DNA from 4 places in the Streptomyces sp. NPDC015171 genome. Region 1 is predicted to be linked to each of the others. Evidence: riboswitches for the same ligand, from Rfam matches in the RefSeq annotation. Region 1 holds a riboswitch; each other region holds the start of a gene.

Region 1 (4,961 bases):
GCGCGGATCCCCCGCGCGCGCCGCCCGGTCGATGGCCGGACCGCCCGGGTAGGGCAGCCCGAAGACCCGTGCGACCTTGTCGAAGCACTCGCCGGCCGCGTCGTCGAGGGTGTCCCCGAGGTGCGCGATCGGATCCCGGGCCAGGTCGCGGACGAGCAGCAGCGAGGTGTGGCCGCCGGAGACGATCAGCACCATGCAGGGATCGGGCAGCGGGCCGTGCTCCAGGGTGTCGGCGGCGACATGCCCGGCCAGGTGGTGGACGCCGTGGAGCGGAACGCCCAGCGCGTAGGCGATCCCCTTCGCGCCCGCGAGGCCCACCTGCAGCGCGCCGGACAGGCCGGGGCCCGTGGTGACGGCGACCGCGCCGATGTCGGAGAGCCGCAGCCCCGCCTGGTCCAGTGCCCGCCCGACCACCGGGCGCAGGGCGTGCAGATGGGCGCGGGAGGCGATCTCCGGCACCACTCCGCCGTAGCGGGCGTGCTCGTCCATGCTCGACGCCACGGCGTGGCCGAGCAGGCGCCCGTCCCGCACCAGCCCCGCCCCGGTCTCGTCGCACGACGACTCGATTCCGAGCACGATCGGAGAGCCCATGCCCGCCCCGTTCTGCGTGAAGTATGTTGTTGCAAACAGTGTGCAATAAGATCGCTGTTGATGTGAACCCGGACTCCGCCGGGTGGGCGCGCGCCCAGTAGAGTGCGCCCTCTGCCGTCCCCGTCGCACTCCGAGGTATCCAGCAGTGACCCCCGCCCGACCAGGCCCGCCGTCCACCGTCACCGTCGTCGGGATCGGGGCCGACGGCTGGCCGGGGCTCCCCGAGCCGTCCCGCGCCGCGCTGCGCCGGGCCGAGATCCTCATCGGCGGCCCGCGCCAACTGGACCTGCTGCCGCCCGAATGCGCCGGCGAGCGCGTCGCCTGGCCCTCGCCCCTGCGCCCCGCCGTCCCCCGGCTGCTCGCGGAGCACGCCGGCCGCCGCGTCGCCGTGCTGGCCAGCGGCGACCCGATGTTCTACGGCATCGGACGCGCCCTGGCCGAGGAAGGCGCCGAGCCGCGCGTCCTGCCCCACCCGTCGTCCGTGTCCTACGCCGCCGCCCGGCTCGGCTGGCCGCTGGAGGACGTCGAGGTCGTCACGCTCGTCGGCCGGCCCGCCGCCCGGCTCGCCGCCGCCCTGCACGAAGGCCGGCGCCTGCTCGTCCTCAGCGCCGACGCCGGCACGCCCGCACAGATCGCCGCCCTCCTCCGGGACCGCGGCTTCGGGCCGAGCCGGATGCGGGTCCTGGAGCAGCTCGGCGGCGACCGGGAACGGACGGGCACGGAGACCACCGCCGACGACTGGGAGCGGACGCAGCCGCCCGGCGACCCGCTCAACGTCGTCGCCGTCGTGTGCCGCCGGGCACCGGACACCCTGCGCCTGGGCGCCGTACCGGGGCTGCCGGACGAGGCGTACGAGCACGACGGGCAGCTCACCAAGAGGCACATCCGCGCCGCCACCCTCGGCGCGCTCGCCCCCGCACCCGGTGAACTGCTGTGGGACATCGGCGGCGGGTCCGGCTCGATCGCCGTCGAGTGGCTGCGCACCCACCCCGCGTGCCGGGCCGTCACCGTCGAACGCGACCCGGTGCGGGCCGAGCGCATCCTGCGCAACGCGGAACGGCTCGGGGTGCCCGGACTGCGGGTCGTCACCGGTGCCGCCCCCGCCGCCCTGGCCGGACTCCCCACGCCCGACGCCGTGTTCGTCGGCGGCGGACTCACCGCCCCCGCTCTCCTCGACACCTGCTGGGCGGCGCTGCCCCCGGGCGGGCGGCTGGTCGCCAACACCGTCACGCTGGAGTCCGAGGCGCTGCTCGCCGGCGCCTACCGCAGGCACGGCGGCGAGCTGGTGCGGCTCGCGGTGTCGCACGCCGTCCCCGTGGGCGGCTTCACCGGCTGGCGGCAGGCCATGCCGGTCACCCAGTGGGCCGTCCGCAAGCCCGTCACCCCCCTTCCTGGAGCAGACAGATGACCGTGTACTTCATCGGCGCCGGCCCCGGCGCCGCCGACCTGATCACGGTGCGCGGCGCCCGGACGCTGGCCGCCTGCCGGGTCTGTCTGTACGCGGGCAGCCTCGTCCCGCGTGAACTGCTCGACTCGTGCCCGCCGGACGCCCGCCTGGTGGACACCGCCCAGCTCGACCTGGACGAGATCACCGCCGAGCTGGTCCGCGCCCACGAGGAGGGCCACGACGTGGCCCGGCTGCACTCCGGGGACCCCTCCGTGTTCAGCGCGGTCGCCGAGCAGATGCGCCGCCTCGACGCCGCCGGGGTGCCCTACGAGGTCGTCCCCGGCGTGCCCGCCTTCGCCGCCGCTGCCGCCGCCCTGAAGCGCGAACTGACGGTGCCGACCGTCGGCCAGACGGTCATCCTCACCCGTGTCGCCCACCGCGCCACCGCCATGCCCGAGGGCGAGGACCTGGCCACCCTCGGCCGCAGCGGCGCGCTGCTCGTGCTGCACCTGGCCGCCCGCTACGCGGACCGCGTGGCCGAGGAACTGCTGCCGCACTACGGCGCCGACTGCCCCGCCGCTGTCGTCGCCTACGCCTCCCGCCCCCAGGAGCTGATCATCCGCGGCACGCTGGACGAGATCGCGCAGAAGGTGAAGGAGGCGGGCGTGCTGCGCACCGCGGTGATCATGGTCGGGCGCACGCTCGGCGCCGAGCAGTTCCGCGACAGCCACCTGTACTCGCCGGAGCGGGAGCGGCACATCTGCTGAACAGGACGCCAGGGGCCGTTTGTTAGGCTCCCCTCGCCTCCCGTGGGGGAAGTCCGGTGAGAGTCCGGCGCTGACCCGCAACGGTGTGCACGGCGACCGCTCCGACGGTCGCCGCGCGAGCCCGATCGCCCGCGGAGGTCCATCGACCCGTTGACTGCTCGCCGTGGACTGCGAGAAGGGACCGGGCAGCCGGCACGGACGTACGGGCTGTCTCCTCCTCGACGTCCAGCAGGCGGCCCGTGTGAAGGACGGCCCCTCCCGTGCGCCGAAGTACGGCCCCCAGCCGGATACCCGTGCTGCCGCTCAGCCTGGCCCTCGGGCTGCTGCTCCTGTTCTCCCTCGTGTGCGGTGTCGGGCTCGGGGCCGCCGGGATCGGCGGGGCGCAGGTGCTGCGCTTCCTGTGGGCGGGGCTCACCGGCGCGACGCTGCCCGCCCGGGACGCGGCCGGCTACACCATCGTCTGGGAGATCCGGCTGCCGCGGGTGCTGCTCGCCGCCGTCGTCGGCGCCGGGCTCTCGGCCGTCGGGGTGGCCGTGCAGGCGATGGTCCGCAACGCGCTGGCCGACCCGTTCGTCCTCGGCATCTCCTCGGGCGCGGCGGTGGGCGCCAACGCCGTCATCCTCCTCGGCGCGTTCGCGGGACTCGGGGTGTGGGCGCTGTCGGCCTCGGCGTTCGCCTCGGCACTCGCGGCCATGGCGCTCGTCTACGCCGTGGCACGCTCGCCGCACGGACTGACCCCGCTGCGGCTGATCCTGACCGGTACGGCACTGGCGTACGGCTTCGAGGCGCTCACCACGGTCATGGTGTTCGGCGCGGCCCGGGGCGAGGCGGCCCGGTCGGCGATGATGTGGCTGCTGGGCAGCCTGGGCGGCGCGACCTGGTCCCGGGTGCCGCTCGCCGCGGCCGTCGTGCTGGCCGGATGGGCCTGGCTGCGGTGGCGGGCCGAATCCCTCAACGCGCTCGCCATGGGCGACGAGACCTCGGCCGCGCTCGGGGTGCGGCCCTCGCGGCTGCGCCGGGAGCTGTTCCTCGTCACCGCGGCCGTGACCGGGACCGTGGTCGCGGTCAGCGGGGCCATCGGGTTCGTCGGACTGATGGTGCCGCACGTCGTGCGGATGCTCGTCGGCGCCGACCACCGGCGGGTGCTGGCCGTCGCCCCGCTCGCCGGAGCCGTGCTGCTGGTCTGGGCGGACGTGCTGTCCCGGCTGCTGCTCGCCCCGGCCGAGCTGCCGGTCGGTGTGATCACCGCGGTGGTCGGGGTGCCCGCCTTCCTGCTGCTGATGCGACGCGGCGGCTACGCCTTCGGAGGGCGCTGAGCATGCGACTCGACATCGACCACGTCACGATCGAGGCGGCCGGCGCACGGCTCGTCGACGACGTCCGGCTCACCGCGGACAGCGGGGCGTTCGTCGGACTCGTCGGCCCCAACGGCAGCGGCAAGTCGACCCTGCTGCGCTCCGTGTACCGGGCCCTGCGGCCGGCCGGCGGAACCGTACGCCTCGACGGCGACGATCTGCACGCCATGGACCCGCGGGCCGCCGCGCGCGTCCTGGCCGCGCTGCCGCAGGAGTCGGCGGCCGAGTTCGACTTCACGGTCGCCGAGGTGGTCGCCATGGGACGGCTGCCGCACCGCGACCGCACGGCCGCCGCCGACCGCGAGATCTGCGCCGAGGCCATGAGCCGCACCGGCGTCACCCACCTCGCCGACCGCGGCTTCCTCAGCCTGTCCGGCGGCGAGAAGCAGCGGGCCCTGATCGCCCGGGCCCTGGCCCAGCGGCCCCGGGTCCTGGTCCTCGACGAACCCACCAACCACCTCGACGTCGCGCACCAGCTGACCGTCCTGTCCCTGGTCCGCGGCAGCGGTCTGACCGTGCTGGCCGCGCTCCACGACCTCAACCTCGCCGCCGCCCACTGCGACGTCCTGTACGTCATCGCCGGCGGCCGGATCGTCGCCTCGGGGCCGCCCCACGAGGTCCTCGGACCCGCGCTGCTGGCCGAGGTGTTCGGGATCCGCGCCCATCCCGTACGGCACCCCGAGACCGGTGCCTTCCAGCTCCTGTTCGACCTGCTCCCGCCCACCGTCTGAAGGACCCCCATGCGCAAGCTGCTCGCCGCCGCCGTATGCCTCGCCGCGACCGCCACCGGTTGCGGTGCCACGGTGGAGTCGTCCCCGGACGCCGCCTCCCCCGCGGTCACCCTCACCAACTGCGGTCGCG
Region 2 (4,961 bases), on a different contig from region 1:
CGCACCGCGTGCCGGGGGGCGTCGGCTCAGGACGCGGGGCCTCGGTGGCGGCGCAGCAGCGCCGCCACCGCGCAGCGCAGGCAGCCGGCGTCGGCGCCGCGCGTGCTCTCGACGTCCGGGCACCTCGCGGGCGCGGGCTGTGCCTGCCCCCGGCAGGTCTCGCCGGGGGTGCCGATCAGTGTCTCCAGGTCGTGCAGGAGCTGTTCGGTGCGCTTCGCCTGCTGCGCCAGCACCCGGACCCGGGCGCTCTGGCCGCCGATCTGCCGTCGGCTGGCGACCAGTTGCTCGTACTCCGCCACGGTGAGGGCGACCGCCTCGCGGCCACCGAGGGTGATGCGGCGCGGCTGGGGGGTTCTGGCCACTCGGTTCCTCCGCTCCTCGCCTGAGTGCTCCGCGAGCCGCCGGTCCGGTGCTTCTGTTCGGTGTCCGGGGAACGCGAGAGGGCCCTCGGATGGTTCCCAAGGGCCCTCTGCTGTCCGGATGGAATCAGTGCGCGGCCGGAACCGCCCGCTCGCTCGCGGCCCTCGCCGGGGCCGGGTTCAGCACCCGCTCGGCCAGCTCGCCGAAGGCGAGGCCGAAGCCGCCCCACAGCGCCGTCTGGATGGCCAGCGCGGACAGCCGGAACCGCCACAGCAGGGCGGCCGGGAAGTCCGCCGGGACCTCGTTGACGACCGGCAGGAACTCGTAGGCCAGGCCGATCACCACGGCGAAGGCGACGACCGCCGCGACGGTCGCCCACCAGGTACCGAGGCTGGGCGCCAGGCGCTTGCCCAGGATGGTGGCGCCGACCGCCAGCAGGACGCTGAGCACCATCATCAGGAAGTACAGGGTGGTCCGCTTGCCGATGGTGTCGGGCTCGCCGACCGACGGCGGGTTGGCCGGGTACTTCAGGAACGGCACGACGTACACGGCGAGCAGCGCGCAGCCCGACAGCAGGAGCGCGGTGGCACGCGGGCCGAAGCGGCCGACACGGCCCAGCGCGAAGCAGAAGGCGAGCGCCGCGATGCCGCCGAAGGCGACACCGTAGACCAGGACGCCGGTGGCGAGGCCCGCGGTGGACTGCAGGGAGCGGGAGACGACCTCCATCTCGTGCTCGTGGGAGTGGGCGTCCTCGAAGCTGATCGCCTTGTCCACGCTCGGCTCACCGAGGAGATAGGCCACGATCAGGGCGAGCACGCCGGCGGCGAGGCCGGCGAGCATGCCCCGCACAAGGAGGTTGCGTACGGTTGCGGAGTTCATGGCTGTGCGGAGTCCCCTCGCGTCAGTGGCAGGGGAAGCCGAGCAGGTGGCGGGCGTCGTGGACCCACTCGTGGACGTCCGTGCCGTTGAACACGGACGTGGCGCCCTGCTCGGCGCCGACGAAGTACAGCAGGACCAGCATGAGAATGCCGAAGAAGACCGCCCAGGGAGCTATCGCCTTCAGCGGCAGCTTGGCGGGAGTGGTGGCTGTCGGCTGGGCGACGGTCTGCGCCATGGCAGAACCTCCTCTGGGAGCTCGCGTCCCATCTCGGTGGTGCACAGGACGACGGCCGCGGGTCTGACTCACGAGCACCCACCGGGGTTCTCGCACACAGTGGCGCGACCGTGCCGGATTTCCACCGGCTTCCGCAGTACCGTCGTCGATATCGCACAGACCGTACCGCGTGTCAGGACCATGGCCAAGACCGTGTCCGCTCGATGGGATCTTTCTCTCGCACCGGCGGACACCGTCCTGTGCCGGGTGGGTCAGCGGTGGCGGAACTCCGGCGGGCGCTTGGCCGCGAAGGCGGCCATGCCCTCCTTCTGGTCGGCGGTCGCGAACACCGCGTGGAACAGCCGCCGTTCGAAGCGGACGCCTTCGGCGAGCGTGGTCTCGAAGGCCCGTCCGACCGCCTCCTTCGCCATCATCGCCACCGGCAGCGACATGCCCGCGACGGTCTCGGCCACGGCCATGGCCTCGCTGAGCAGTTCGTCGGCGGGCACGACCCGGGAGACGAGCCCGGCGCGCTCGGCCTCGGCCGCGTCCATGGTGCGCCCGGTCAGGCACAGCTCCATGGCCTTGGCCTTGCCGACCGCCCGGGTCAGCCGCTGGGAGCCGCCGATGCCGGGGATCACGCCGAGTTTGATCTCGGGCTGGCCGAAGACGGCCGTGTCGGCGGCGAGCAGGATGTCGCAGAGCATGGCGAGTTCGCAGCCGCCGCCGAGGGCGTACCCGGCGACGGCGGCCACGGTCGGGGTGCGCAGCCGGCCGAGCCGGTCCCAGGCGGCGAACCAGTCGGCGAGGTACATGTCCAGGTAGCCCTGCGGCTGCATCTCCTTGATGTCGGCGCCGGCCGCGAACGCCTTCGCCGACCCGGTGATCACGATGCAGCCGCAGTCCGGGTCCCGGTCCAGGGCCTCGGTGGCGGCCGCCATCTCGTGCATGACCTGGAGGTCGAGGGCGTTGAGGGCCTTGGGCCGGTTCAGGGTGAGCAGGGCGGTGCGGCCCCTGCGTTCGACGAGGATCGTCTCGTACTCGACGGGTACTTCCGTGGTCATGCGTGCTCTCCGCTCTGTTCCCTGATGGTGCGTACGATGCCGGAGAAGTCCTCCTCGGCGCCGACCCGTTCGGCATAGGCCGCGTACACCTCGGCGGCGCGCAGCCCGAGTTCGGCGTGCACCCCGCCCTCCCGTACCGCGTTGGCCGCGAGGCCCAGGTCCTTGGCCATGAGGGAGGCCGCGAACCCGGGACGGTAGTCCCGGTTGGCCGGGCTCGCCGGGACCGGGCCCGGGACGGGGCAGTTGACGCTGAGGGCCCAGCACTGCCCGGACGCCGTGGAGGCGACGTCGTACAGCGCCTGGTGGGACAGGCCCAGGCTCTCGCCGAGGACGAACGCCTCGCTGACGGCGATCATGGAGATGCCGAGGATCATGTTGTTGCAGATCTTGGCGGCCTGTCCGGCCCCGGCGTCACCGCAGTGGACGGCCTTCTTGCCCATGGCCTCCAGCAGTGGCCGTGCCTCGGCGAACTCCGCCCCTCCCCCGCCGGCCATGAAGGTGAGCGTGGCGGCCTCGGCGCCGACCACGCCGCCGGAGACGGGTGCGTCCAGGGCGCGCATCCCGGCGGCGGCGGCGCGTTCGTGGGCGGCGCGGGCGTCGGCGACGTCGATGGTGGAGCAGTCGACGAAGAGGGTGCCGAGCCGGGCCGCCGGGAGCAGGGTGTCGTAGAGGTCCAGGACGTGCCGTCCGGCGGGCAGCATGGTGATGACCAGGTCGGCGCCGGCCACCGCCTCGGCCGCTGTGGCGGCGGCCTCGACACCCGTCCGTGCGGCGCCGTCCACGGCGTCGGCCGCGAGGTCGTGGCCGCGCACCCGGTGCCCGGCCTTGACCAGGTTGGCGGCCATGGGGGCACCCATGTGCCCGAGTCCGATGAACGCGACGGTCCTGCTCACCAGGCCGCCTCCGGGGTGGTGTCGGATCCGGCGAGGCCGAGTTCGCGGTCGCCGAGCGGGGCGAAGAAGCGGCCGACGTCGGCGTCGGTGACCTCGGCGAGGGTGGCCGGGGACCAGTGCGGATCGCGGTCCTTGTCGATGACCTGGGCGCGGATGCCCTCCAGCAGGTCGGAGGTGCCGAGGGCGGCGCAGGAGACGCGGTACTCCTGGTCGAGGACCCGCTCCAGCGGGCCGAGGTGCCGGGCGCGGCGCAGGGCGGCGAGGGTGACCTTGAGAGCGGTGGGCGACTTGGCGAGCAGGGTCTCGGCGGCCTCCTTGGCGTCCGGGCCGCCCTGGGCGAGCAGTCGGCGCAGGATCTCCTCGACCGTGCCCCCTGCGTAGCAGGCGTCGATCCACTCCCGCCGGGCCGCGAGCCGCGCCGGCGGCGCCGGCCGGACGTGCCGGGCCAGAGCGTCGTGCACGGGCAGATCGGCGAGGTCGTCGACGAGGTGCCCGAGCGCCTCGGAGGGCACGTAGTGGTCGGCGAGGCCGCACAGCAGGGCGTCGCCCGCGCCGATCTGGGCGCCGGTCAGCGCGAGGTGGGTGCCCAGTTCGCCCGGGGCGAGGGCGAGCAGGTAAGTGCCGCCGACGTCGGGGACGAAGCCGATGCCGGTCTCCGGCATGGCGATCCGGGAGCGTTCGGTGACGATGCGGACGCTGCCGTGCGCGGAGACGCCGACACCGCCGCCCATGACGATGCCGTCCATGAGGGCGACGTACGGCTTGGGGTAGCGGGCGATGCGGGCGTTGAGGTGGTACTCGTCGCGCCAGAAGGCGGCGGAGGCGCTGCCGTCGCCGTCGCGGGCGTCGTCGTGGACGGCGCGGATGTCGCCGCCCGCGCACAGGCCGCGCTCCCCGGCCCCGGTGATGACCACCGTGCGCACGTCCGGGTCGTGCTCCCACGCGGTCAGCGCCTCGTCGACGCGGCGGACCATGTCGTGGTTCAGGGCGTTCAGCGCCCTGGGCCGGTTGAGGGTGATGACGGCGGCCCGTCCGCAGGTGTGGAAGAGGACGGGGTCCTCGGTGCCGCTCATCCGAATGCCTCCGTCAGGCCGCGGGCCACGATGACGCGCATGATCTCGTTGGTTCCTTCCAGGATCTGGTGCACCCGCAGGTCACGGACGATCTTCTCGATGCCGTACTCGCTCAGGTAGCCGTAGCCGCCGTGCAGCTGGAGTGCCCGGTCGGCCACCGAGTACCCGGTGTCGGTGGCGAACCTCTTCGCCATCGCGCACAGGTAGGGGGCCTGCGGGTCGGCCCGGTCGAGGGCCTGGGCGGCCTGCTGCACCAGGGCCCGGGCGGCGGCGAGTTCGGTCGCCATGTCGGCGAGGCGGAAGCGCAGCGCCTGGGAGTCGAGCAGGCGGGCGCCGAAGGCCTCCCGGTCGGCGAGGTGGGCCAGGCTGCGGTCGAGGGCGCTGCGGGCGCCGCCGAGCGAGCAGGCGGCGATGCCGAGGCGCCCGCCGTTCAGGCCCCGCATCGCGATGCGGAAGCCGTCGCCCTCCCGGCCGAGGA
Region 3 (4,961 bases), on a different contig from region 1:
CGGCGATCATGTCCATCGCGGCGGCCAACCTCTTCACCCGGAACATCTACAAGGACTTCATCAAGCCGGACGCCACGCCCGCGCAGGAGACCAAGGTCTCCAAGCTGGTCTCCCTGCTGGTGAAGGTCGGCGCCCTGGTCTTCGTCCTCACCATGGACAAGACGGTCGCCATCAACTTCCAGCTGCTGGGCGGCATCTGGATCCTGCAGACCTTCCCGGCCCTGGTCGGCGGCCTGTTCACCCGCTGGTTCCACCGCTGGGCGCTGCTGGCCGGCTGGGCGGTCGGCATGGTCTACGGCACGGCTGCCGCGTACGGGGTCGCCTCCCCGACCCAGAAGCACTTCGGCGGCTCCTCCAAGGAGATCCCGGGCATCGGTGAGATCGGCTACATCGGCCTGACGGCGTTCGTCCTGAACGTCGCGGTCTCCGTGGTCCTCACGGTCGTCCTGAAGGCCCTGAAGGCCCCCGACGGCATCGACGAGACCAGGCCGGAGGACTACACGGCCGACGCCGGCGACCCGGGCGTCGCGGTGGAGCTGCCGCCCGCGACCGCGGGCGCGGGCCACTAGCCGGGCACCGTTCGACGGGCCGCCGGAGCGACATCCGGCGGCCCGTTGCCGTACCCCGCCGGCGGACTCGACGGCGTGGGCCATCTGATCCGGCGGGCCGGCCGCGCCGGGTGCGCCGCGCCCGGCGGGAGCACCGCCCGGGCGACCTCCAGGGCGGCCTCCCGGGCCTCGGGAAGAGCGTCCGGCGCCTCGGAGCCAGGGGGCCCGGAGCGGGCCCGTGCCGAGCGCGCGCGGGCCGCCGGAGGCCGTCCCACGGTCCTCTCCGGCGGGTCGCGCACAGCGCCCACCGGGCCGGCGGACACCCCGGGCCGTTCGCACGCCGGAGCGGGACCGGCGTCCTTCCCCGGGCCGGCCGGTCTTCGCCCCGGCTGCCTGCGAGTTGACCCTATGAAGCCACGCCGACACAACATCTGGGGGTGACACGACAGCCCGGCACTAGATGTATGCTCGTCCTCGCTGTCGTCGCAGGGGAATCCGGTGTGATTCCGGAACTGTCCCGCAACGGTGTACATGCGCATATCCACGCGCCTGTTCAGTCCGAGGCCTGCCGACAGCCCACCCGGCCGTCCTGGCCTGGGTGCGTTCCGACGTCCGGGCCTCGTGGAGTGGGCTGGTGGACGCGACCGCCGTGTGCGCTCGTGACTGCCCCCTGCCCTCCGCCAGGCCCCCGTGCCGAGCGAGGGAGAGCCCCACGTGACCATCGCGCCAGCCGAACCGGCTTCAGTCAGCGAGCCGGAGACCGACGGTCCCGGTGCCGCGTTGCTGCGGACCCTGACCGAGTTGACCGTCGATCTGCCCGACGCCGACCCAGGACGAGTCGCCGCCGCCGCGCTGCGCGGCCGGTCCGCCCGGGCCGACGAGGCGGAGCTGCGCGAGCTGGCCACGGAGGCCGCCGCCGGTCTGATCTCCGAGGACCCCGCCTACTCGAAGCTGGCCGCCCGGCTGCTGACCCTCGCGATCCGCGACGAGGCCGCCTCGCAGGGCGTGACGTCCTTCACCGAGTCCATCGCGGTCGGGCACCGCGAGGGCCTCGTCGCCGACCGCACCGCGGAGTTCGTCCGGCTGCACGCCGAGCGGCTGGACGCGCTGGTCGACCGTGCGGCCGACGACCGCTTCGGCTACTTCGGCCTGCGCACCCTGCACAGCCGCTACCTGCTGCGCCACCCGATCACCCGCAAGGTCGTCGAGACGCCCCAGCACTTCATGCTGCGCGTGGCGAGCGGTCTGGCCGAGGACGACACGGCCCGGGCCCTGGACGAGGTCGCGGCGCTCTACGGCCTGATGAGCCGCCTGGACTACCTCCCGTCCTCCCCCACTCTTTTCAACTCCGGCACCCGGCACCCCCAGATGTCGTCCTGCTACCTGCTGGACTCGCCCCTGGACGAGCTGGACTCCATCTACGACCGGTACCACCAGGTCGCCCGGCTGTCGAAGCACGCCGGCGGCATCGGCCTGTCGTACTCCCGTATCCGCTCGCGCGGTTCGCTGATCCGGGGGACGAACGGGCACTCCAACGGCATCGTGCCGTTCCTGAAGACCCTGGACGCCTCGGTGGCCGCGGTGAACCAGGGCGGCCGGCGCAAGGGCGCCGCCGCCGTGTACCTGGAGACCTGGCACTCCGACATCGAGGAGTTCCTGGAGCTGCGGGACAACACCGGTGAGGACGCCCGCCGCACCCACAACCTGAACCTCGCGCACTGGATCCCGGACGAGTTCATGCGCCGCGTGAACACCGACGGGCAGTGGTCGCTGTTCTCCCCGGCGGACGTGCCCGAGCTGGTCGACCTGTGGGGCGCGGAGTTCGACGCCGCCTACCGCGAGGCCGAGGCGGCGGGCCTGGCGAAGAAGACGATGCCGGCCCGTGAGCTGTACGGCCGCATGATGCGCACCCTCGCGCAGACCGGCAACGGCTGGATGACCTTCAAGGACGCCGCCAACCGCACCGCCAACCAGACCGCCGAGCCCGGCCACGTCGTCCACTCCTCCAACCTCTGCACGGAGATCCTGGAGGTCACGGACGACGGCGAGACCGCGGTCTGCAACCTGGGTTCGGTCAACCTCGGCGCCTTCGTGAGCAACGGCGACATCGACTGGGAGCGGCTGGACGAGACCGTCCGCACGGCCGTCACCTTCCTCGACCGCGTCGTCGACATCAACTTCTACCCGACCGAGCAGGCGGGCCGTTCCAACGCCAAGTGGCGCCCGGTCGGTCTCGGCGCGATGGGCCTGCAGGACGTCTTCTTCAAGCTGCGTCTGCCCTTCGACTCCGCCGAGGCCAAGGCCCTGTCGACGCGGATCGCCGAGCGCATCATGCTCGCCGCGTACGAGGCCTCCGCCGACCTCGCCGAGCGCAACGGCCCGCTGCCCGCCTGGGAGAAGACCCGCACGGCCAAGGGTGTCCTGCACCCCGACCACTACGACGTCGAGCTGACCTGGCCGGAGCGCTGGGCCGCGCTGCGTCAGCGGATCGCGGCGGTCGGCATGCGCAACTCGCTGCTCCTCGCCATCGCGCCGACGGCCACCATCGCCTCGATCGCGGGTGTGTACGAGTGCATCGAGCCACAGGTCTCCAACCTGTTCAAGCGCGAGACGCTGTCCGGTGAGTTCCTCCAGGTCAACTCCTACCTGGTGCAGGAGCTCAAGGACATGGGCGTCTGGGACGCCCGCACCCGCGAGGCGCTGCGCGACTCCAACGGCTCGGTCCAGGACTTCGTCTGGATCCCGGAGGACGTACGGGCGCTGTACCGCACGGCGTGGGAGATCCCGCAGCGCGGCCTGATCGACATGGCCGCCGCCCGCACCCCGTTCCTGGACCAGGCGCAGTCCCTGAACCTCTTCCTGGAGACGCCGACCATCGGCAAGCTCTCCTCGATGTACTCCTACGCCTGGAAGTCCGGTCTGAAGACGACGTACTACCTGCGTTCGCGTCCGGCGACCCGGATCGCCCGCGCCGCCCAGGCACAGCCGCAGGCACAGGCGACCATCCCCGTCCAGCAGGCCTCCGACCCCGACGCGGTCGCCTGCTCCCTGGAAAACCCCGAGTCCTGCGAGGCCTGCCAGTAATGACCACCCGAAACACCAACCTGCTCGACCCGGGCTTCGAACTGACCCTGCGCCCGATGCGCTACCCCGACTTCTACGAGCGCTACCGCGACGCCATCAAGAACACCTGGACCGTCGAGGAGGTCGACCTCCACTCCGACGTCGCCGACCTGGCGAAGCTCTCCGCCGAGGAGCAGCACCTGATCGGCCGTCTGGTCGCGTTCTTCGCGACGGGCGACTCGATCGTGGCGAACAACCTGGTGCTGACGCTCTACAAGCACATCAACTCCCCGGAGGCGCGGCTGTACCTGTCGCGCCAGCTGTTCGAGGAGGCGGTGCACGTCCAGTTCTATCTGACCCTGCTGGACACCTACCTCCCCGACCCCGAGGACCGCGCCGCCGCCTTCGACGCCGTGGAGAACATCCCCTCCATCCGCGAGAAGGCCCAGTTCTGCTTCCGCTGGATGGACTCGGTCGACAAGCTCGACCAGCTGGAGTCCAAGGCCGACCGCCGGCGCTTCCTGCTCAACCTGATCTGCTTCGCCGCCTGCATCGAGGGGCTGTTCTTCTACGGCGCCTTCGCGTACGTCTACTGGTTCCGCAGCCGCGGCCTGCTGCACGGCCTCGCCACCGGGACCAACTGGGTCTTCCGTGACGAGACCATGCACATGAGCTTCGCCTTCGACGTGGTCGACACCGTCCGCAAGGAAGAGCCCGACCTCTTCGACGACGAGCTCCAGCAGCAGGTCACCGACATGCTCCGCGAGGCCGTCGAGGCCGAGCTGCAGTTCGCCCGCGACCTGTGCGGCGACGGCCTGCCCGGCATGAACACCGAGTCCATGCGCCAGTACCTGGAGTGCGTGGCCGACCAGCGCCTCACCCGCCTCGGCTTCGCCCCGGTCTACGGCTCGGAGAACCCCTTCTCCTTCATGGAGCTCCAGGGTGTTCAGGAGCTGACGAACTTCTTCGAGCGCCGCCCGTCGGCGTACCAGGTCGCGGTGGAGGGCACCGTGGACCTGGACGAGGACTTCTGAGTCTCCTTCTCCCGCTGGTTCCCGCCCTGGTTCTCCTGGGCCTCCCTGAGCTGCCGGTCGATGCGTCGATCACGCAGGACGCCGAGCGCTGACGGGAGGACCAGGAGGACCAGGATCCCGAGGGTGGCGACCATTCCGATGAGACCTTCGATCTGGTTTCCGTTCATGGACACTACTGTCGCGCCGGATGCACCTTACCGGGAGTGGCAGGACTGCCGTAGACCCTCGAATTGCTGCCAGCGCTGAGGCACACTGGCAGCATGCTGAAGAACGTGGCCGCCGTCCTGCTGGACGGCGTGCACCCTTTCGAGCTGGG
Region 4 (4,961 bases), on a different contig from region 1:
TCTTCGCCGCCCTCGTCGGCGCGATCCTCTGGAACCTGCTGACCTGGCTGGTGGGTCTCCCCTCCAGCTCCTCGCACGCCCTGATGGGCGGCCTGGTCGGCGCCACCGTCGCCTCCGCCGGCTTCGGCGCCGTACACGGTGACGTCCTGGTCACCAAGGTGCTGCTGCCGGCCGTCGCCGCGCCGCTCGTCGCGGGCCTCGCCTCGCTGCTGGCCACCCGGCTCTCCTACGGCATCGGCGGCACCGCCGACGGCGAGGCCACCCGCAAGGGCTACCGCGCCGGCCAGATCGCCTCGGCCGGCCTGGTCTCCCTCGCCCACGGCACCAACGACGCCCAGAAGACGATGGGCATCATCACCCTGGCGCTGATCGCGGGCGGCGCCATCGCCCCCGGCTCGAACCCTCCCACCTGGGTGATCCTCTCGGCCGGTCTGGCCATCGCGCTCGGCACCTACATCGGCGGCTGGCGCATCATCCGCACCATGGGCAAGGGCCTGACCGACCTGGAGCCGCGTCAGGGCTTCGCCGCCCAGACCAGCGCGGCGACCGCCATCCTGGCCTCCTCCCACCTCGGCTTCTCCCTGTCCACCACGCACGTCGTCTCCGGCTCGGTGATGGGCGCGGGCCTCGGCCGCAAGGGCGGCGTGGTCCGCTGGTCCACCGCGACCCGCATGTTCGCCGCCTGGGCGCTCACCCTCCCGGCCGCCGCGCTGGTCGGCGCGGGCGCCGAGTCCGTCACCGACCTGGGCGACTGGGGCACCGCGGCCGTCGCCGTCTTCCTGGTCGCCGCCAGCGCCGCGATCTGGAAGATCTCCCGCCGCGAGGTCGTCGACCACACCAATGTGGTCGAGGAGAGCGCCGAGCCGGTCGGTGTGGTCACCGCCGCCATCGCCGCCGTGACCCCGCCCCCGGCGGGCCCGGTCACCGAGGGCCTGACGGCCACGATCCCCGCCCCCGTCGCCGAGCCCGCGCCGGCCACCCCGCCGGCCGCCACGGTCTGATCCCGAGCACGGTTAGTGAAGGAAGCATCCCCATGACGATCGACTGGGCGGCCCTCGGCTCCGTCTTCGGTGTGAGCCTCGCGTTCACGGTGGGCCTGGTGGCCCTGTTCACCCTCGGCATCAACGGCCTGTCCCGCCGGGAGAAGGCCACGGCCGAGGGCGGTTCCGCCGCGCTGGCGGTGACCGGTGCGTACGTGTGCTTCGCGGCCTGTGCGGCGGCGGTGGTGTACGGGATGTACCTGATCATGGCCAAGTCCTGACGGCCCCCCGCGCATGACACCGGCCCTGCCGGGCCCCGCTTCGGCGGCCCCGGCGGGGCTTTCGCGTACCGGCGGCACGGGGGCGGGCCCCGCCGGCCCTCGGAGAGCGCGCGGAGCGCCGCCGGGCGCCCGGTGAATTCCCCCCGGCGCGAGGGGCATTCACCGCGACCGGGTCGTCGGGCACCGTCCCGCGTGCCGCCGATGTGGGGCTCGGCACAGTCCGGCGTCCCAGGTCAACGGCGAGTTGACGGTCCTTCCGGGGGCGTGGTGGACTGCCCGGGCCATCTACGGCGGCAGAAGAGGAAGCCGGTGCGAATCCGGCGCGGTCCCGCCACTGTCACCGGGGAAGAACCCCCGGGAGCCAGGAACTCTCACCGCCGATTCACGTCGGACCAGGGCGCGGACACCCTGAGTGAGGACACAGATCGACATGCTCGGCCGCCGATCGAGAACCCGTACCAGGCCCGTTCCCGCGCCCACGGCCGGCTGAGCCGATGGGTGCCGATCGCACGTACGCGTACGGTGCCGCCGCCGGGGTGTTGGGCGACCTCCTCCTCGGCGACCCGCGCCGCGGGCATCCGGTCGCCGCGTTCGGCCGCACGGCCGCGGCCGTGGAGCGCGCCCTGTGGCGCGACCACCGCGGCTGGGGCGCCCTGCACACCGCCGTCTGCGCCGGCGGCGCCGTCGCGCTCGGCGCGCTGGCCGCCCGCGCCGTACGCCCCTCCCCCACCGCCTCCGTCGCGCTGACCGCCGCCGCCACCTGGGCCGTCGTCGGCGGCACCTCGCTCGCCCGGGAGGCCCGCACCGTCGGACAGGCCCTGGCCGCGGGGGACATCGAGGCCGCCCGGGCCAGGCTGCCCCATCTGTGCGGCCGGGACCCGCAGGCGCTGGACGCCGACGGCATGGCCCGTGCCGTGGTCGAGTCGGTCGCCGAGAACACCTCGGACGCGGTCGTGGGCGCGCTGGTGTGGGGTGCCGTGGGCGGGGTGCCCGGGCTGCTCGGGTTCCGCGCGGTCAACACCCTGGACGCGATGGTGGGCCACAAGTCGCCCCGGCACCGCCGCTACGGCTGGGCCTCCGCCCGCCTCGACGACGTGGCCGGCTGGCCCGGGGCCCGGCTGACCGCCGTGCTCGCCGCCGTGGCCGGACCCGATCCCCGGGGCGCCCTGCGCGCCTGGAAGGCCGACGCGGGCAGGCATCCGAGCCCCAACGCCGGTCCGGTGGAGGCCGCTTTCGCGGGAGCCCTCGGGGTCAGGCTGGGCGGCACGCTCTCCTACGGCGGCCGGGTCGAACACCGTCCCGTGCTCAACGGTGCCCACGGACGGCCGGTCCGGGTCACCGACATCGACCGGTCCGTACGGCTCTCCCGCCGGGTCGGCCTGCTCGCCCTCGGCGCCACGGTCGCCGCGCGCGCACTGCGGAAAGGACGCGGGAAATGAACGGTGGCCTCCTCGTCGCCGGCACCACCTCCGACGCCGGCAAGAGCGTCGTGACGGCCGGCATCTGCCGCTGGCTGGTGCGCCAGGGCGTGCGGGTCGCGCCGTTCAAGGCGCAGAACATGTCCCTGAACTCCTTCGTCACGCGCGAGGGCGCCGAGATCGGGCGGGCGCAGGCGATGCAGGCCCAGGCCTGCCGGGTCGAGCCGACCGCGCTCATGAACCCGGTGCTGCTCAAGCCCGGCGGCGAGCAGAGCAGCCAGGTGGTGCTGCTGGGCAAGCCGGTGGGCGAGATGAGCGCGCGCGGCTACCACGGCGGGCGCCAGCAGCGGCTGCTCGGCACGGTGCTGGACTGCCTGGCCGAGTTGCGGGGCACGTATGACGCGGTGATCTGCGAGGGGGCGGGCAGCCCGGCCGAGATCAATCTGCGGCGGACCGACATCGTCAACATGGGTATCGCCCGGGGCGCGGGGCTGCCCGTGCTGGTCGTCGGCGACATCGACCGCGGGGGCGTCTTCGCCTCGTTCTTCGGCACCGTCGCCCTGCTCTCGGCGAAGGACCAGGAACTGGTCGCCGGCTTCCTGGTGAACAAGTTCCGCGGGGACGTCTCCCTGCTGGAGCCCGGCCTCGACATGCTGCACGGGCTCACCGGACGGCCCGCCTACGGCGTGCTGCCGTTCCGGCACGGGCTCGGCATCGACGAGGAGGACGGGCTGCGGGTCTCGCTGCGCGGCACGGTCCGCGAGTCCAGCGTGACTCCCCCGGTCGGCGAGGACGTCCTGCGGGTCGCCGTGTGCGCGATCCCGCTCATGTCCAACTTCACGGACGTGGACGCGCTGGCCGCCGAACCGGGCGTCGTGGTGCGGTTCGTGGACCGCCCCGAGGAGCTGGCGGACGCCGATCTCGTGGTCGTGCCGGGCACCCGCGGGACCGTACGGGCGCTCGCGTGGCTGCGGGAGCGGGGACTGGCGAACGCGCTCGTGCGGCGGGCCGCCGAGCACCGGCCGGTCCTCGGCATCTGCGGCGGCTTCCAGATCCTCGGCGAGCACATCGAGGACGAGGTCGAGTCCCGCGCCGGTGCCGTCCCCGGACTCGGTGTGCTGCCGGTCCGGGTGCGCTTCGCGCGGGAGAAGACCCTCACCCGGCCGGACGGACAGGCCCTCGGCGAGCCCGTCGAGGGATACGAGATCCATCACGGGGTCGCCGACGTCACCGGCGGCGAGGCGTTCTTCACCGACGACGACGGGCAGCGCCTGGACGGCTGCCGGGTCGGCCAGACCTGGGGCACCCACTGGCACGGCTCGCTGGAGTCGGACGGCTTCCGGCGGGCCTTCCTGCGCGAGGTGGCCGCCGGTGCGGGCCGCCGCTTCGTGCCCGCGCCTGACACCTCGTTCGCCGCGCTGCGCGAGGAGCAGCTCGACCGGCTCGGCGACCTGATCGAACAGCACGCGGACACGGACGCGCTGTGGCGGCTCATCGAGTCGGGGCCGCCCCAAGGGCTGCCCTTCATCCCCCCGGGAGCGCCCGCGTGAGCACCGCCTCGCCGGGGAGGGCGCCTTCGCGGGGGCGGCGGCCGCGCACCGCCCGTCCGGGTACGACACGGCCGGCCGGCGCGGTCGGTGTCCGGACGTACGGGAAGCACGGCCCCGCGTACGTCCCCGGCCCGCGGGGCCGGGACTTCATGAGCGAGAACGACCCGCGGGCGCTGCGCGGGATCACAGAGCCGGAAGGCGACTTGGAGGACGACAAGTGACCACCCCGTTCCCCTTCACGGCCGTAGTCGGCCAGGACGATCTGCGGCTGGCGCTGCTGCTGAACGCCGTGTCACCGGCGGTCGGCGGTGTGCTGGTGCGCGGCGAGAAGGGCACCGCGAAATCCACGGCGGTACGGGCGCTGTCGGCGCTGCTGCCGGAGGTGGCCGTCGTGGCCGGATGCCGGTTCTCGTGCGATCCGGCCGCCCCCGATCCCGCGTGCCCGGACGGCCCGCACGAGGCCGGCGACGGCACCCGGCGCCCCGCGCGGATGGTCGAACTGCCCGTCGGCGCCTCCGAGGACCGGCTCGTCGGTGCCCTCGACATCGAGCGGGCGCTCGCCGAGGGCGTGAAGGCGTTCGAGCCGGGCCTGCTGGCCGACGCGCACCGCGGCATCCTGTACGTCGACGAGGTCAACCTGCTCCACGACCACCTGGTCGACCTGCTGCTGGACGCGGCGGCGATGGGGGCCTCGTACGTCGAGCGCGAGGGCGTGTCCGTGCGGCACGCGGC

The links. A riboswitch is a leader RNA that binds a small molecule or an ion and turns the genes downstream of it on or off. The one in region 1 is predicted to bind cobalamin.
Region 2: linked by a shared signal. The riboswitch ahead of ACF073_RS38640 (CbtB-domain containing protein) and the one ahead of ACF073_RS25215 (FecCD family ABC transporter permease) in region 1 are both predicted to bind cobalamin.
Region 3: linked by a shared signal. The riboswitch ahead of ACF073_RS00920 (ribonucleoside-diphosphate reductase subunit alpha) and the one ahead of ACF073_RS25215 (FecCD family ABC transporter permease) in region 1 are both predicted to bind cobalamin.
Region 4: linked by a shared signal. The riboswitch ahead of ACF073_RS37385 (cobalamin biosynthesis protein) and the one ahead of ACF073_RS25215 (FecCD family ABC transporter permease) in region 1 are both predicted to bind cobalamin.

The regions. Positions count from the first base shown of each region.
Region 1 covers NZ_JBIBUO010000009.1:255,847-260,807, forward strand. Annotated here, with positions in the region: gene tsaD (tRNA (adenosine(37)-N6)-threonylcarbamoyltransferase complex transferase subunit TsaD) at 1-591, opposite strand, end outside; gene cbiE (precorrin-6y C5,15-methyltransferase (decarboxylating) subunit CbiE) at 737-1,999, shown strand; gene cobM (precorrin-4 C(11)-methyltransferase) at 1,996-2,745, shown strand; cobalamin riboswitch at 2,762-2,897, shown strand; gene ACF073_RS25215 (FecCD family ABC transporter permease) at 3,006-4,061, shown strand; gene ACF073_RS25220 (ABC transporter ATP-binding protein) at 4,064-4,831, shown strand; gene ACF073_RS25225 (ABC transporter substrate-binding protein) at 4,841-4,961, shown strand, end outside.
Region 2 covers NZ_JBIBUO010000027.1:12,129-17,089, reverse strand. Annotated here, with positions in the region: gene ACF073_RS38650 (hypothetical protein) at 27-362, opposite strand; gene ACF073_RS38645 (CbtA family protein) at 487-1,239, opposite strand; gene ACF073_RS38640 (CbtB-domain containing protein) at 1,262-1,474, opposite strand; cobalamin riboswitch at 1,513-1,650, opposite strand; gene ACF073_RS38635 (enoyl-CoA hydratase) at 1,726-2,517, opposite strand; gene mmsB (3-hydroxyisobutyrate dehydrogenase) at 2,514-3,410, opposite strand; gene ACF073_RS38625 (enoyl-CoA hydratase/isomerase family protein) at 3,407-4,483, opposite strand; gene ACF073_RS38620 (acyl-CoA dehydrogenase family protein) at 4,480-4,961, opposite strand, start outside.
Region 3 covers NZ_JBIBUO010000001.1:191,211-196,171, forward strand. Annotated here, with positions in the region: gene mctP (monocarboxylate uptake permease MctP) at 1-569, shown strand, start outside; cobalamin riboswitch at 996-1,136, shown strand; gene ACF073_RS00920 (ribonucleoside-diphosphate reductase subunit alpha) at 1,263-3,632, shown strand; gene ACF073_RS00925 (ribonucleotide-diphosphate reductase subunit beta) at 3,632-4,645, shown strand; gene ACF073_RS00930 (hypothetical protein) at 4,558-4,812, opposite strand; gene ACF073_RS00935 (GlxA family transcriptional regulator) at 4,906-4,961, shown strand, end outside.
Region 4 covers NZ_JBIBUO010000024.1:14,894-19,854, reverse strand. Annotated here, with positions in the region: gene ACF073_RS37395 (anion permease) at 1-1,001, shown strand, start outside; gene ACF073_RS37390 (hypothetical protein) at 1,034-1,261, shown strand; cobalamin riboswitch at 1,513-1,655, shown strand; gene ACF073_RS37385 (cobalamin biosynthesis protein) at 1,756-2,700, shown strand; gene ACF073_RS37380 (cobyric acid synthase) at 2,697-4,229, shown strand; gene ACF073_RS37375 (putative cobaltochelatase) at 4,447-4,961, shown strand, end outside.